Regions from separate parts of the Pseudomonas sp. GW821-FHT02C04 genome, predicted to be linked through region 1. Evidence: riboswitches for the same ligand, from Rfam matches in the RefSeq annotation. Region 1 holds a riboswitch; each other region holds the start of a gene.
The links. A riboswitch is a leader RNA that binds a small molecule or an ion and turns the genes downstream of it on or off. The one in region 1 is predicted to bind cobalamin.
Positions count from the first base shown of each region.

Region 1 (5,189 bases):
CACGCAGTGAGCGCCGTAGGTCTGGCGCAGCCAGAAATAGAACGCGAGATACGCGTGCGGCGGCACCAGATCCGGATCGTGATACACCGCGCTCGGGTCGACCTGATATCCCCGCGCCGGCTGAATACCGATAAAGGTCAGGCCAAACCGCAGGCCGGCGATCATCATCCGCCCGTCACGGCACATCGGATCGTTTTGCGGCGAACCCCAACGTTCCAGCACCGCCACGCGATTGGCTTCGGGCAGTGCGTTGAACATCGTCAGGTAGTCGTTCATCGCCAGACTTTGCTGGCACGGGCGCTGGTCGAGGGTGTCGAGGTCGTTGCTGACACCGCCGAGCAGTTGCCGGATCAGTTCCGTGCCGCTGTCCGGCAGTTCGGACGGCAGCGGATAACCCTCGGCCTGCAACGCCCGCAGGATATTCAGCGCGGCGGCCGGTGTGTCGAGACCGACGCCGTTGCCGATGCGCCCGTCACGGGTCGGGTAGTTGGCGAGGATCAGGGCGATGCGCTTTTCAGCGTTCGGCACCCGCGCCAGATCGACCCAGCGTCGCGCCAGTTCTGCGACGAAATCCATGCGTTCAGGCTGCGCCCGATAACACACGACATCGGACTGACTGCGCTCACTGCGCCAGGCCAGGTCCTTGAAGCTGATCGGCCGACTGATAATCCGGCCGTCGAGCTCCGGCAAGGCGATGTGCATCGCCAGATCCCGAGGGCCGAGGCCTTGCTCGCTGTCACGCCAACCTGGCTCGTTGTCCTGGGCGCAGATCGCCTGGATCACCGGAATGTTGCGACGGAATGGCCGCAGATGCGGCGCTTCCGGGCTGGACTGGGCGAAACCGGTGGTGTTCAGAGTCACCCCAGCCTCGACCTCATCCAGCCAGTCCTCGACCACCGACAGGCAGCCGGGCTCTTTCAAACTGGCCACGGCAATCGGCAGCGGATTGAGTCCGGCAGCCTGCAGCCGTTGGCAGAACACGTCGATAAACGCCGTGTTTGCCGCCTGCAAATGCGAGCGGTAAAACAACACCGCCGCCACCGGTTGACCGGGCCGCCAATCGGCTTGCCAGTCGCTCAGTGCGGCGGTGTTTTTATTTGGGTGGTAAATCGCCGTGCGCGGCAGCGTTTGCGGCTCGCCCCACACGTAATCCCGCGCCAGCCAGCGATTGGCCAGACAGCGGAAGAAGTCCAGCGCATTGCCCATGCCGCCCTGACGAAGAAACTGCCAGAGCCGGTCACGATCCTCGGCACCCACGGTGCTCAAGTCGCTGAGCTCCGGGTCGGGACGGTCATCGCCCGGCACCAGAATCACCTGCACACCACGCTCGGACAACTCGACCAATCGCTCGACGCCATACCGCCAATAAGCGATGCCGCCGTGCAGCGAGATCAGAATGACCTTGGCGTGACGCAGCACTTCATCGACGTACAGGTCGACCGACGCATGGTTCTGCACCTGCATCGGGTTGGCCAGCCGCACGCTCGGGTAATCTTCGGGCAGCTGCTGCGCGGCTTCGGCGAGCAGCGCAAGGCTGGAGTCGCCGCTGCACAGGATCACCAGCTCGGCGGGGGTTTGTCCAAGGTCGGCAATGTTGTCATCCGACACGAAACCGCCGGGCTGGGTCCTGAGCAGGTGCATGGCTTAAACGCTGAGCGCGGTGCGCAGTTGCGCTTCGAGCTGGGCGGCGTCCAGTTCCTGGCCGATCAACACCAGACGCGTCACACGTGCCTCATCGGCGCCCCATTGACGGTCGAAATGCTTGTCGAAACGCGTGCCCACGCCCTGGATCAGCAAGCGCATCGGCTTGTTCGGGATCGCCGCGAAGCCTTTGACCCGTAGGATGCCGTGCTGAACCACCAGTTGCGTCAGCGCGTCGAGCAGCAGGCTTTCGTCAGCTTGCGGCAGTTCGATGGAGATTGAGTCGAAAGCATCGTGATCGTGGTCGTCGTGATCGTCATCGCCTTCACCGTGGTGGTGATCGTGATGGCTGTGACGGCTGTCGATGTGCTCTTCGGAACCGGCACCGAGGCCGATCAGCACGTCCAGCGGCAGGCGACCGTTGCTGGCTTCGATGATTTTCACCGCTGGCGGCAGCTCCTCGGCGACTTCCAGACGCACGCGAGCGAGGTCTTCAGGGCTGGTCTGGTCGGCCTTGTTGAGGATCACCAGGTCGGCGCTGGCCAGTTGGTCGGCGAACAGCTCGTGCAGTGGCGATTCGTGGTCCAGGTTCGGATCGAGCTTGCGCTGGGCATCGACCTGATCCGGGAACGCGGCGAAGGTGCCGGCGGCCACGGCCGGGCTGTCGACCACGGTGATCACCGCGTCAACGGTGCAGGCACTACGGATTTCCGGCCACTGGAAGGCTTGCACCAGCGGTTTTGGCAGAGCCAGGCCCGAAGTTTCGATGAGGATGTGGTCGAGGTCACCGCGACGGGCCACCAGTTCGCGCATCACCGGGAAGAACTCTTCCTGAACGGTGCAGCACAGGCAGCCGTTGGCCAGTTCGTAGACGCGACCGGTGGCTTCTTCTTCGGTGCAGCCGATGGTGCACTGCTTGAGGATTTCACCGTCGATGCCCAGCTCGCCAAACTCGTTGACGATCACCGCGATGCGGCGACCCTGAGCGTTGTCGAGCATGTGCCGCAGCAAGGTGGTTTTACCCGAGCCGAGGAAACCGGTGACGATGGTGACGGGGAGTTTGGCCAGTGTTTTCATCGGATGCCCTTTGGCAAGGTGGCGGGCATACGGGACGAGACCGGCAACGCGGGTGCGTGCCTGGAGAGTTCGCCACCGGATCACCCCGCCCGGTTGAAAGTGAGAATCTGTGACGAGGCAGGTCTCCTGGCTGACGGTGTTCGGGCCTTGGCCCGGTATTCGCTGCGCCTTCCCGCTGGCTCTGGATTGAGTTGGCAGTGGCGTGGCAGCGAACAGCACCGTTCACAGTTGCGGGGGCAGCCGCGGCTTGGACCGCGTTCCCTTCTTAGCTTCGGCGTGGGCCGAAGAACCTCGAAAGCGCAAGGCTACGCAGGGTATTGGGATGGGTCAATGGCCGTTGTTTTTTGATTTTTGGATTTGTGAGCATATCCGTTGCTGCGGTAACGGCTTCCTAGGGTTCCGCCCTTACGGCGGGTCACTTTTGACAAACGCCTCAAAAGTAACCAAAAAGTCTTGGCCCCGGCGTACGGCACTTCGCTGAGGCTCAGTGTTCCCTCGCTACGGTGTCCATCAGGGGGCATCGCCTACGGTTTGCTTCGCTGCACCTCCTCTCGATGTATGCGGCTTCGCCGCACGGCGCTGCGCGCCTACCCCCTGATGAACACCTCCGCTCGGCCTGCCGAAGGGGCAAAAAATCAAAAGCCAAAGCCAGAGCAAAGCCCGATCAAGAGCCCCCTCACCACTCACCACTCACCACGATGAGCGTTAGCTCGAGTAAAGCTTTTGATCTCAAGGCCCGTCGGCAGGCTGAGTGGAGGGATTGATCCGGGGGTGGGAGCGCAGCGACCGTTTGGCGAAGCCAAACACATCGAGAGGAGGTGCAGCGAAGCAAACCGTAGGCGATGCCCCCGGATCAATCCCGGAGCGAAGGAACCCCGAGCCTCAGCGAGGGGCCGAACGTCAGGGTAAAGCCTTTTTGGTTACTTTTTCGGCGTTTGGAAAAAGTGACCCGCCGTAAGGGCGGAACCCTAAGTGGCCATAACCGCAGCAACGGATATGCCCACAAAAACGGATATGCCCACAAAATTGACTAAATTCCCCAACCCATGGTCTCCTACACAACTTGTTACGGGTGCCCTTCACAGGGTGAAACGGGAAACCGGTGAATCATGTGCTTTACTCTAAAGCCATGTCAGTCCGGTGCTGCCCCCGCAACGGTAAGCGAGCGAAGCGTCAGATCCACTGTGCCCAAGGGCATGGGAAGGTGACGCTTGCAGGTCGGCCTGACGCCAACCCCTCGTGAGCCCGGAGACCGGCCCGCAACACACAGTGCGCATCTTGCGTCACTGAACATAACAAACCCGCGGTGGGCGGGCGCTGTTCGAACCTCTGCGTGCCCGACTCGCAGGGGTTTTCATGCGCACCGTTCACCCGCTGACACTCCAGAGGGAAGCGCCATGTCGATCATCAGCAGCACCGGCAGCAACACGGACAAAATCTCCAGCACCACCACCCTGAGCCAACGCCTGACCGCTGCGATCTTCGCGTCGATCCTGGGTGCCAGCCTGGTCTACTTCGCCGGTTTCTCGCACATCGAAGCGGTTCACAACGCCGCTCACGATACCCGCCACAGCGCCGCGTTCCCGTGCCACTGAGACCTGACGACATGATCAAGCGTATTGCGCAGACCGCAGGTTTCACCGGCCTTCTGGCCGCCCTGCTCCTGACGTTGCTGCAAAGCTTCTGGGTGTCGCCGCTGATTCTTCAGGCAGAGACCTTCGAGAAAGCCGAGCCGGTTGCCGCCGTTCACGAACACGCCGCCGGCACCGCCGCCCACACCCACGATGCCGAAGCCTGGGAGCCGGAAAACGGCTGGCAGCGCGTGGTTTCTACAACCGGCGGCAATCTGGTCGTGGCCGTGGGTTTTGCCCTGATGCTGGCCGGTCTGTACACCCTGCGTGCACCGACCAAGACCTCGCAAGGCCTGCTCTGGGGTCTGGCGGGTTACGCGACTTTCGTGCTCGCCCCGACACTGGGTCTGCCGCCTGAGCTGCCGGGCACCGCTGCCGCAGACCTGGCGTCGCGTCAGATGTGGTGGATCGGCACTGCCGCGTCGACCGCTGTCGGCCTGGCGTTGATCGCGTTCGGTGGCAACTGGCTGCTGAAGATCCTCGGCGTGGCGATCCTCGCTGTTCCGCACGTGATCGGCGCCCCGCAACCGGAAGTGCACTCGATGCTCGCTCCGGAAGCACTGGAAGCTCAGTTCAAAATCGCTTCGCAGCTGACCAACGTGGCGTTCTGGCTGGCCCTGGGCCTGATCAGCGCCTGGTTGTTCCGCCGCAAAAGCGAAGGTCAGTACCACGCATGACCGATGACAGCGCAGCGCCGACCTTCGTGGTCGGCCTGGGCTGCCAGCGCGGCTGCCCGGCCAGCACGCTGCGCGCATTGCTTGACCAGGCCTTGCAGGCGCATCGAATTGACCTCGAGAAGGTCAAGGCGCTCGCCAGCATCGACCTCAAGCGCGATGAACC
Region 1 covers NZ_JBWKVT010000001.1:1,238,970-1,244,158, forward strand. The annotation lists gene cobN (cobaltochelatase subunit CobN) at 1-1,641, opposite strand, end outside; gene cobW (cobalamin biosynthesis protein CobW) at 1,645-2,718, opposite strand; cobalamin riboswitch at 2,818-3,027, opposite strand; cobalamin riboswitch at 3,772-3,993, shown strand; gene AC07VV_RS05655 (CbtB domain-containing protein) at 4,116-4,313, shown strand; gene AC07VV_RS05660 (CbtA family protein) at 4,325-5,026, shown strand; gene AC07VV_RS05665 (cobalamin biosynthesis protein) at 5,023-5,189, shown strand, end outside.

Region 2 (5,189 bases), 640 kb from region 1:
GCTGCGTACGCCATACCAGCAGGTCTCCGGATACACCGTCATGACCGGCCCCAGGTTGCACGGGAACTGACAGTGCGTGCGGGTCAGCAAAACCCCGCCCGGTGTCTCGATGCGGTCATGCGCCAGCAAGTGTCGACGCAGGGTTTTCCATATCTGCAAGGCGCCGCGCTGGGTGCAGCGCGGGCCGGTGCAGAGGAAGACGTGGCGGGCATGGGCGGGAACATGCGACCAGTCCGGGTGCGTGTCGACGCCGTCGATGGTTTTGATTTCAGCCATCAGAAACGGTACGTGTAGCGCACTTCGGAGGTGAACGGCCGTCCGAGGTTGTCGACGTTGTTCGAACGGCTGGTGACGTAATCGCGGTCGAACAGGTTTTCCACCAGCAGGCTCAGTCGGTGCTGGTGCGCGCCGTCCAGGTAGCGATAAGCATCGGCGTCCACCACGGCGTAATGGCCGTACTCGACCTGTTTCGAGCTGATCACATCGCGAATGTAGCGGATTGCACCCCCGGCGCCCCACATCCGGTCAACCGACTCATAACCGACGCGTGATCGGGCGAAGAAGCTCGGAACGTCGTTGAGCGTGACGCCTGCGCGCGATTCGGTGAGGTTGCGGGTCATGTCCGCCTGCAGGCTCCATTGCTCGTTGAGCGCCAGTTTGGCGTCCGCCTCGAAACCGCGCATCTGGATCTGTCCCTGGCCGTTGACCCACTGGATGTCGTCGAGGGTAATCAGGTCGTCGATCTTGCGTTTGAACAGGGTGACGCTGGCGCTGAACTCGCGATCGAGCAGCAAGCCTTTGTAGTCGAGGCCGAGTTCGGCGTTGCGACTTTTCTCTGGTTTCAGGTTGCGGTTGCCCAACTCGTCGCCCGGTTCGTTGACGAATAGTTGCTCGGCGTTCGGCAGTTTGTAGGCCGTGCCGTACTGGCCGCGCAGTGCCCAGTGTTCATTGAGGTCATACAGCGAAGTGAGCATGCCGACCGTGGCACTGTCGCCGCCGCCCATGGCTTCGTGACGAATACCGATGCTCGGGTGCCAGTCGGGCAGGGCGTCGATCTGCGGGCGCAACTGGGTGTACAGCGCGTGGGCTTCAGCCTTGTCATTGTCGATGATCAGCACATCGTCCTGGCCCTTGAACCATTGGTTGTCTGTACCGAACACCAGCACATGGCCGCCGGGCAATTCAGCCTTGCCTTCGGCCTGCACACCCCAGTCGGTGAAGCCCCAGTAGTCGTTGTGATTGATGGTTCTGGTGCCGCCATTGGCGGTGTTGTTGATGCGCGTGTAGCGGGTGTCCCAGTCGTTGATGTGGCCTTTGACGAAATAGCTCAGGCGCTCGTTGAGGGGCTGTTCGAAGGTCGCCGTGGCGATCTGCTGGACGCGGTCGTTGGTGGTCTTGTGGTTGTCGACCGGCCGGGCGAAGTCGAGGTTGGCGTCGGCGTATTGGTAGAACAATTCCATCCGCGCATCGTCGCCAAAGGACTGAATCGCCTTGCCGCCGAAGGTGGTGACTTCGTAGGCGCGCTTCTTGTTGCTGTCGTTCTTGATGTCGCGATTGCGAAACGGCTGATAGCCATCCGAAACGTTATGACTGACGTAGGCCAGCAAGCCCAGGTCGCCGAAACCGTTGGTGAAGATGTTCTCGACTCGCGCATCCTCGGTGGTGCCGCCGAAGGTATCCACGCCCATGTTCACTTCGCCGGAGGCTTTGCGGCTCTGCGGGCTGCGAGTCACGATGTTGATCACGCCGGACACGGCCTGCGTGCCGAACAGCAGGCTCTGCCCACCTTTGAGCACTTCGATGCGTTCGATGGCGTTGGCCGGCAGGGTGTCCAGATACAGGCCGCCGTACAGGCGATTGTTCAGACGCACGCCGTCGAGCAGGATCAGCGTGTCATCGTTGCGCCCGCCCAGCAGGGAATAGGTGCCGTAGTCGAACGGGCCGTTTTTCGGCGCGACGTACAGGCCGGGAATGAACATCTGCATCACGCGGCTGACATCGGCGCTGGGGCCGGCGCGCTCGATCTGCTCGCGGGTGACGATCTCGACCTTGCTGCCGAACTGTGCCATGTCGGCCACGGTCGTGGACTCCACGGACGGCGCGGACACGATTTGCTGAGTGAGTTCGAGCGGCGCGTCGTCCGCCAGCAACAGGGGGCTGAACAGACAGCCGAGCAACAGGGATGGAGCCGGAGTGTTGAAAGGTCGAATCATTGTCTTCTCGAAAGGATCTTCGCAGAAGAGCATGCAGGAGAAGGCATCGCGCACACGCCGACACCGGCCCATGCCCGCCCACCGCAGGATTTTGCCAAACAGAATTTCAGGCCGGTCTCCGGGCTCGCGCGTATGGACGCCTTCACCTTCCCATGGCCGTCTGGCCACAGTGGTGTGTCGAAAGCATCACGCGCCTACCGTTGCGGGGGCAGCACCGGACTTGTTCGAAAGGAACGTACCGGTTTCCCGTTTCACCCCATGCACGGCGGCATGGGACACCTGAAACAGGGCGGCATCTGAACATTCGGATGACCGCTCGTCAACATGGGCTGCGGATTGCCGTTGCTGATTTCTCGACAACCGCCAGTGTTCTCACGTCTGAAAAAATCGACCGGGACGGCACGCGCTCAACGCGGAGAAGTCCTCTCCTTCGATAATTTCTTCACTGGCCAGACGACCCACAATTGCCGCCAACGTCACGCCGGGATGCATCGTGCAGACGTAGATGTGATTGGCTCCGGGGAGATAGCCGATCACGGGTATGCCGTCCGCAGCAATGGGTCTGAGCCCGACACAGGACGATTCCGGTTCGATGGAAATGATCCCGCTCAATTCGTCCCGGATGGCGGCTGCGGTTCGTAGCGCTATCGCTTCAGGGCGGTTTTCCTGGGCGTCGTCCAGATAATCCTCCGCCGCCAGCAACGTCCCCTCCGAGCCTTGTCTCACTTCCATTTCAGGACTGGAAATCAGCGTGTTCACCCGATCGGGTTGCATCCGGTAGCGGATGAAAATGGCGGGAGAGGCCGCGATTGGAAGGGACAGGTTCAGAACCTGCGTCAGCTGCGTGATACCGGTCCCGGCGGCCAATACAACCACGTCGCTGTCGATGATGCCCTTTGCGGTTTTGATGCCTGTCACCTTGGCATTGCGGGTAGTGAAACCGAGCACCCGGGTTTGCGTAAGCACTTTTGCGCCAAGTGTCCGGGCACCTGCAATCAACGCGTGGGTGACTTGTACGGCGTCCAGCGCACCGGCTTCGGTATCGTAAAAAGCGCTCTGCGGGGGATGCCTGAGATTGGGCTCAAGTTCGAGAATTTGCTGACGAGACAACCGCGTTGTGGAGGGGCGGGGATTGGCGGCTGGCGACTCGGTTTCCGACCCCGCGCCGTATGAAAGGGAACCGGTCCATCGAATCTCCAGTCCGGGCAACTGTGCTTCGAGTCGACGGTATTCCTGAATGGCCGCCCCACGAATTTGCGCGACAGGATCAGGCCCGTTGTGCGAGGTGTTGATCCATGCAAACGAGCGCCCGGTCACGCCGCTTGCGATATCTCCAGCTTCGACCACGGTCACCTCCGCGCCCTTGCAGGCCAGGTGATACGCGACAGAGGCGCCGACGATGCCGGCACCTACGACCACGACACGTTTGACAGTCCTTGTTGCCATTTCAATCTCCATTTTTTATCTGGCTACGCGGTGACCTGTTGCATGAAGCGCTCGATCAACCACCGCGCCGCCGGCCCCGGTGGCACATCGGTGCGATAGATGGCGTCGAAGGTGTATTGCCCGCTGGCGTACTCCGACAAATTCAGTTGTACCAGTCGGCCGCTGTCCAGATCCTCCTGAATCATCGGCTTCGGCATGTTCCCCCAGCCGATGCCCTCGCGCAGCAACATGTGTTTGGCGCCCAGGTCCGCCAGGCGCCAGGTGCGGTTGCTCAGCACGGCGAACTCCTTGTCCTGGGTCAGTCGCGAGCGGTCGGACAGCACCAGTTGCGTGTGCTCGCGCCCGGCACCCGGAACGTTGGTTTCGCCTGAGGCCAGCGGATGATTCGGCGCCGCCACCGGAATCAGCTCGACGCTGCCGATGCCTATTCTTTCGATGCCGTTGATGCCGTCGTTCATCGGCCCGCTGACGCCGACCACCGCGCCGCGATTGATCACCCGTTCGGTCACGGCGCCGAGTGCTTCCATGTGCAGGTGCAAGGCGACGGTGGGGAATTCTTCCCGAAAGGATTTCAGCGCATCCACCACGCGCTCGGCAGGCAGCATCACGTCGAGCACCACATGCACTTCGGCTTCCAGCCCCTGCAACAGGCCTTTGACCTTGGCCCGCAAGCCGTGCACACCGTTGGCGATGGTCCGGGCTTCGGCCAGCACGGTGCGGCCGGCGTCGGTGAGTTGAGGTTTGCGGGTGGTTTCGCGATCGAACAAGGTGACGCCCAATTGCATCTCAAGGTTGGCGATCGAGTAGCTGATCACCGACGTCGCCCGGTGAAGCTTGCGCGCAGCGGCTGCAAAACTGCCGACTTCGACGACAGTCAGGAATACGCGCAGTTGATCGAGTGTCGGTGTGCCTGGATCGGAGATCATGCCTGTGTCCTTGAGTCGCCATGGGCGCGTTACCGTGGAATATGCAGCTTACCTATTTTATCGAACGTAATGATCTAAATTAGTCGGCTATTCAGATGAGCTGCCGAGGCGCAACATTTCTTCATCCGGACGGTTCAAGTCGAACCGGACCCCATTGAAGGAAATACTCCCATGGCTACTTCTGCAAACATCGCTCAAACACAGGCTTCTGAACAGAACGCTTCCGACACCAAACAAGCTTCGGCTGCCTTGATCGGCCGCGTATTGCTCAGCGTGATATTCATCCTCTCCGGTTTTTCCAAACTGGCCGCTCCGGCCATGATGATCGGCTACATCGGCTCGGTGGGCCTGCCGCTTCCACAAGTGGCGCTGGCAGTGGCGATCATCGTTGAAGTCGGTGGTGGCCTGGCGTTGATCGCCGGATACCGCACCCGCACCGTCGCCGCTGTGCTGGCTGCGTTCAGCGTGTTCACCGCACTGGCCTTCCACAGTGCACTGGCTGACCAGAACCAGTTCATCCACTTCTTCAAGAATATCGCCATGGCCGGTGGCCTGTTGCAGGTCGTGGCCTTCGGTGCCGGCCGCTTCAGCCTCGACGCTCGTC
Region 2 covers NZ_JBWKVT010000001.1:597,262-602,450, forward strand. The annotation lists gene AC07VV_RS02645 ((2Fe-2S) ferredoxin domain-containing protein) at 1-276, opposite strand, end outside; gene AC07VV_RS02650 (TonB-dependent receptor plug domain-containing protein) at 276-2,213, opposite strand; cobalamin riboswitch at 2,306-2,511, opposite strand; gene AC07VV_RS02655 (NAD(P)/FAD-dependent oxidoreductase) at 2,586-3,659, opposite strand; gene AC07VV_RS02660 (LysR family transcriptional regulator) at 3,683-4,585, opposite strand; gene AC07VV_RS02665 (DoxX family protein) at 4,757-5,189, shown strand, end outside.
Region 2: another riboswitch for cobalamin. It lies ahead of AC07VV_RS02650 (TonB-dependent receptor plug domain-containing protein); the one in region 1 lies ahead of cobW (cobalamin biosynthesis protein CobW).

Region 3 (5,189 bases), on a different contig from region 1:
GAAGTGGCGCATGTCGCGACGTTCGGCGATGGCGCGATAGACCGCTTCGCGCTCGGTTTCAGTGAAGGCGTTGTCGGTCATGGTACCAACAGTGTGGCAATCGCCGACGGATTCGACGGGAAGTAAAAATGCACGTACGAGGCAGTCATCCGCCCTTCCCGATACACCGCTTCGGCGCCACGCCCGCCATTGGGGCTGTGGCCGCGGGCGATGGGGGTCAGTTCGGTGGTGGTCAGGGAATGGTGATAAGTGTGGCCGCGCAGCAAGCCTTCCGGCAGTTCGACGGATTGCAGGGCCAGCGCTGCCAGACGCTTCTGCATCACCGCATCACCCTTGAGCAAACCGACCAGTCCGGCGCGGGTGCCTTCGACATCGGTCAACGAATCGAGCAAATACAACATGCCACCACATTCGGCGAGCAACGGTTTGCCGGCGGCGTGATGCGCGCGGATCGCGTCGAGCATGGAGGCGTTCTGCGACAAGGCAACGTGATGCAATTCCGGATAACCGCCGGGCAGGTACAAGCTGTCGGCCTCGGGCAATTGCGTATCGCGGATCGGCGAGAAGAAGCTCAACTCCGCGCCCATCGCCCGCAACAGATCAAGACTGGCGCCATAGGTGAAGGCAAACGCCTCGTCCCGGGCGACGGCAATTCGCACGCCTTCGAGCAGTCTTTCGGTCTTCACGATTTCAGGCGCGGCGAATTCGACGGCCGGTGGCAGCGCTACCTCGCAGGTGCTGGCCAGCGCTTCGGCGGCGGCGTCGAGGCGCACGTCGAGATCATTGAGTTCGCTGGCCTGCACCAGACCGAGATGGCGGCTTGGCAGTTCGATCCCGGTTTCCCGGGACAACGCGCCGTACCAGCGCAGGCCTTCGGTGAGACTGCCTTCCAGCAATTGCGCATGGCGTACCGTGCCGACGCGGTTGGCCAGCACGCCGGCAAACGGCAGGTCCGGCTGATAGCGCGCCAGACCCAGGGCCAGCGCACCAAACGTCTGAGCCATGGCCGTGCCATCGATCACGCCGAGTACCGGCACGCCGAAATGCCGCGCCAGATCGGCGCTCGACGGCGTGCCGTCGAACAAGCCCATCACGCCTTCGATCAGGATCAGATCGGCTTCAGCGGCGGCTTCCCACAGCAGTCGACGACTTTCCTGCTCGCCGACCATCCACATATCCAGTTGATAGACCGGCGCACCGCTGGCGCGCTCTAGGATCATCGGGTCAAGAAAGTCCGGGCCGCACTTGAACACGCGGACCTTGCGCCCCTGATTGCGGTGCAGACGGGCCAGCGCGGCGGTGACGGTGGTCTTGCCCTGGCCGGAGGCCGGCGCGGCGATCAGTACCGCCGGGCAGTGACGTGGTTGATTCAAAGTTCGACGCCTTTCTGCGCTTTGATACCGGCCTGGAAGGCGTGTTTGATCATGCCCATTTCGGTGACGGTGTCGCCCATCTCGATCATTTCCGGCTTGGCAGCGCGGCCGGTGACGATCACATGCTGCATCGGCGGACGGGCCTGCAGATCGCTGAGCACCTGATCCAGATCGAGGTAACCGTGCTTGAGGGCGATGTTCAGCTCATCGAGCACCACCAGGCCGATCGACGGATCACGCAGCAGCTCACGGGAGACTTCCCAGGCAGCCTCGGCAGCGGCGATGTCGCGCTGGCGGTCCTGGGTTTCCCAGGTGAAACCTTCGCCCATCACATGAAAACGTACCTGCTCGGGGAAGCGGCGGAAGAACAGCTCCTCCCCGGTGCTGTTGCGGCCCTTGATGAACTGCACCACGCCGCACTGCATGCCGTGGCCCATGGCGCGGGCGAGCATGCCGAACGCCGAGCTGCTTTTGCCTTTGCCATTGCCGGTCAGCACCAGCACCAGGCCGCATTCGTCTGGCGAATTGGCGATGCGCTCGTCGATCACGGCTTTTTTGCGCTGCATGCGCGCCAGATGGCGCTCGTCGCGTTCGGGGGAATCAGTCATGGGGGAGCTCTCCGTTGAGGCTGGATAACGGCGGGCAGGCACAAGAATAGAAGGCAACAAGCCTGGCATCGCCCACCGTGATGCCGCTGGATGGATCAGGCCGGTCTCCGGGCTCATGAGCGGCCTTGGCCTGGCTGCGCGCCTTCCCGCTTTGCAGCAGTGGCATCGGACGCAGCTTTTACTCATTTACCGTTGCGGGGGCAGCGCCGGGATCGTGAGGATTCTTCGCTTGAAGACCCGCCTCACCGGCTTCCCTGTTTCACTCTGTCGACAGCGGTCACAGAGCACCTGAAACAAGCCGCGAAGGTTAGAGGGTTGGGGGGGGAGCGTCAAATGAAGAGGCCCCCTGAAAGCGAATAACTGCCGTCGATCAATTATCTGACGCCAATCTTGTGCCACACTGTCAGCAGTGATATCAAAGAGCCATGTTTTTTGACTGCAGAGAGCACATCACAATAACAAGGGAGAGCACCATGCAAGGCATGATCATCAGCAATCCGCGGCTGGAATTCCTGCGCCCGGTGCTGGAACGCTGGTTTGACTGTATCGACCGCTACAACGCCGTGCGCGGCGACAACGACACGCCGTACTGGCATGACGAAAAAGCCAACCTCGGCCTATTGTCCGCCGCCGCGTGGATGGCCGAACTGGTCACCCTGCGCGATACCGCCACCCGCAAGCAGAACGAGGAAGGCGAACGCAACGCCCGCGCCGACCTGTTCCTGGCCGGCGCCGAAGATCGCGCGTACATCCAGGCGACGCAACGCTGGCCGCGCGTCAACAGCCTGAATCTGACCCAGGCCCTGGCCGATATCACCAGCGACGCCAAGCGCATCAGCTACGCCAGCGATCTCAAGCTCGGCTGCCTGTTCGTCGCCCCACAGAAAGCCCAGCACAGCGCCAGCCCCGAGGAACTGCAGGACATGGTCGACGACCTGCAAAAGGAACACACCTGCGCCGTCGCCTGGTATTTCCCCTACGCCTATCGCAAATTGCGCAGCGAGGCCGGCAACTACCACCCCGGCATTGCCGTGCTGTTCAAGGAAGCTCGCGGCTGAGGGGTGGAACCATCGGGCTCGCGCACTTCTCTATGATTAGGAATGCATTCATAGGGAAGATCAGTAATGCGCAAGCCCCACCTCGTTTTCGTCATCGCACTCGCCGGAGGGCTCACCGCCTGTGGTGAATCCTCCAGCCTGCAAGTCTCGGACGGCACCGGCCCGTCCCCCAAACTGCCCGAGCCGAACAAGACCCTGATCCCGACGGTGAACATCGCCCCGGCGATCGGCTGGCCGGCCGGCGCAAAACCGACGCCAGCGACGGGCACTCAAGTGGCGGCGTTTGCCGAGAATCTCGATCACCCGCGCTGGCTCTACGTACTGCCCAACGGCGATGTCCTGGTGGCAGAAACCAATGCCCCGCCAAAACCGGACGACGGCAAAGGCATACGTGGCTGGGTGATGAAAAAAGTCATGGGTCGCGCCGGCGCCGGGGTTCCCAGCCCGAATCGCATCACCCTGTTGCGCGACGCTGATCACGATGGCGTGGCCGAAACCCGCACGGTATTTCTACAAAATCTGAATTCTCCGTTCGGTATGACCCTGGTCGGCAACGATCTGTACGTCGCCGACACCGACCGTTTGCTGCGTTTTCACTACGAACCCGGCGCAACCGAGATCAAGAACCAGCCGATCAAGGTCGTGGATCTGCCGGGTGGCCCGCTCAACCATCACTGGACCAAGAACGTCATCGCCAGCAAGGACGGCAGCAAGCTGTACGTCACCGTCGGCTCGAACAGTAACGTCGGCGAGAACGGCCTGGATCAGGAAGAAGGTCGGGCGGCAATCTGGGAAGTGGACCGCGCGACCGGCGACCATCGGATTTTCGCCTCGGGCATTCGCAATCCCAACGGTCTGGCCTGGGAACCCAAAAGCGGCGCGCTGTGGACAGCGGTGAACGAACGGGACGAGATCGGCAGCGACCTGGTGCCGGACTTCATCACCTCGGTCAAGGACGGCGGCTTCTATGGCTGGCCGTTCAGCTATTACGGCCAGCATGTCGATGTGCGCGTCGAACCGCAGAACCCGGAGATGGTGGCCAAGGCCATCGCTCCGGACTACGCCGTCGGACCTCACACTGCCTCACTGGGGCTGACGTTCGCCGAGGGCAACGCGCTGCCAGCGCAATTCAAGGAAGGTGCATTCATCGGCCAGCACGGCTCGTGGAATCGCAAGCCGCACAGTGGCTACAAGGTGATCTTCGTCCCGTTTGCTGCCGGCAAGCCGAGCGGAACGCCGGTGGATGTGCTGACTGGCTTCCTCGATAAAGATGAAAACGCCTTGGGTCGCCCGGTCGGCGTGGTGATCGACCCGCAAGGTGGGTTGCTGGTGGCAGATGATGTGGGGAACAAGGTATGGCGAGTGTCAGCGGCCAAGTAGCCCGACCCTGAAACAAAAAAAACCTGTGGGAGCCAATGTGCTCCCACAGGTTTTTTATTGTTTCGGATGACTACGGGTTATGCGCCAGATGCTCCGGCTGCAGAACACGCTTGGCACTCAGGTAGGCCTTCTGCCAATACGCCTTCGACAGGCTGTCCAGCTTCACCGTGCCACCGGTGGCCGGTGCGTGAACGAAGCGCCCTTCCCCGACGTAAATCCCCGCATGGCTGACCTGAGAGCCGCCATTGGTGGCGAAGAAGATCAGGTCGCCGGTCTGCAACCCTTCCTTGCCGACATTCGGCGCCTGCATGACGATCAACTCGCGCGTCGAACGCGGCAGGCTGATGCCGGCGGCATCGCGGTAGACAAAACCGATCAGGCCACTGCAATCAAAGCCCGAGTCCGGCGTGTTGCCGCCCCAGCGATAAGGCGTGCCCACCAGCCCGAGCGCGCGGAACAGCACGTCTTCGGCAGCAGGAGAAAAGGCCTGGGAGGATCCGAACACAATCGGCGCGCGAACCACGGGGGCTGGCGGCGGAGTGCGACTGGCGCAAGCGCTGAGCAGCGCTGCGAAGAACATCAGGGCGAGGCGGGCCGGCATCGTCATAAGCAGAACATCCTGATCTGGCTGCGGCTTTTACTGCCGATTCGACAGAAAACAAAACCGCCTGCGTTGGGACGCAGGCGGTTTGCCATCAATATAGATCAGGATTCTAGCGGCTACGCGGCAAACTTCAAGTAAGACTTTAACTTCACCTTGTAAAGTTTAA
Region 3 covers NZ_JBWKVT010000003.1:34,363-39,551, forward strand. The annotation lists gene bluB (5,6-dimethylbenzimidazole synthase) at 1-81, opposite strand, end outside; gene AC07VV_RS12075 (cobyrinic acid a,c-diamide synthase CobB) at 78-1,373, opposite strand; gene cobO (cob(I)yrinic acid a,c-diamide adenosyltransferase) at 1,370-1,981, opposite strand; cobalamin riboswitch at 2,063-2,288, opposite strand; gene AC07VV_RS12085 (hypothetical protein) at 2,455-3,039, shown strand; gene AC07VV_RS12090 (PQQ-dependent sugar dehydrogenase) at 3,106-4,419, shown strand; gene AC07VV_RS12095 (C40 family peptidase) at 4,490-5,026, opposite strand.
Region 3: another riboswitch for cobalamin. It lies ahead of cobO (cob(I)yrinic acid a,c-diamide adenosyltransferase); the one in region 1 lies ahead of cobW (cobalamin biosynthesis protein CobW).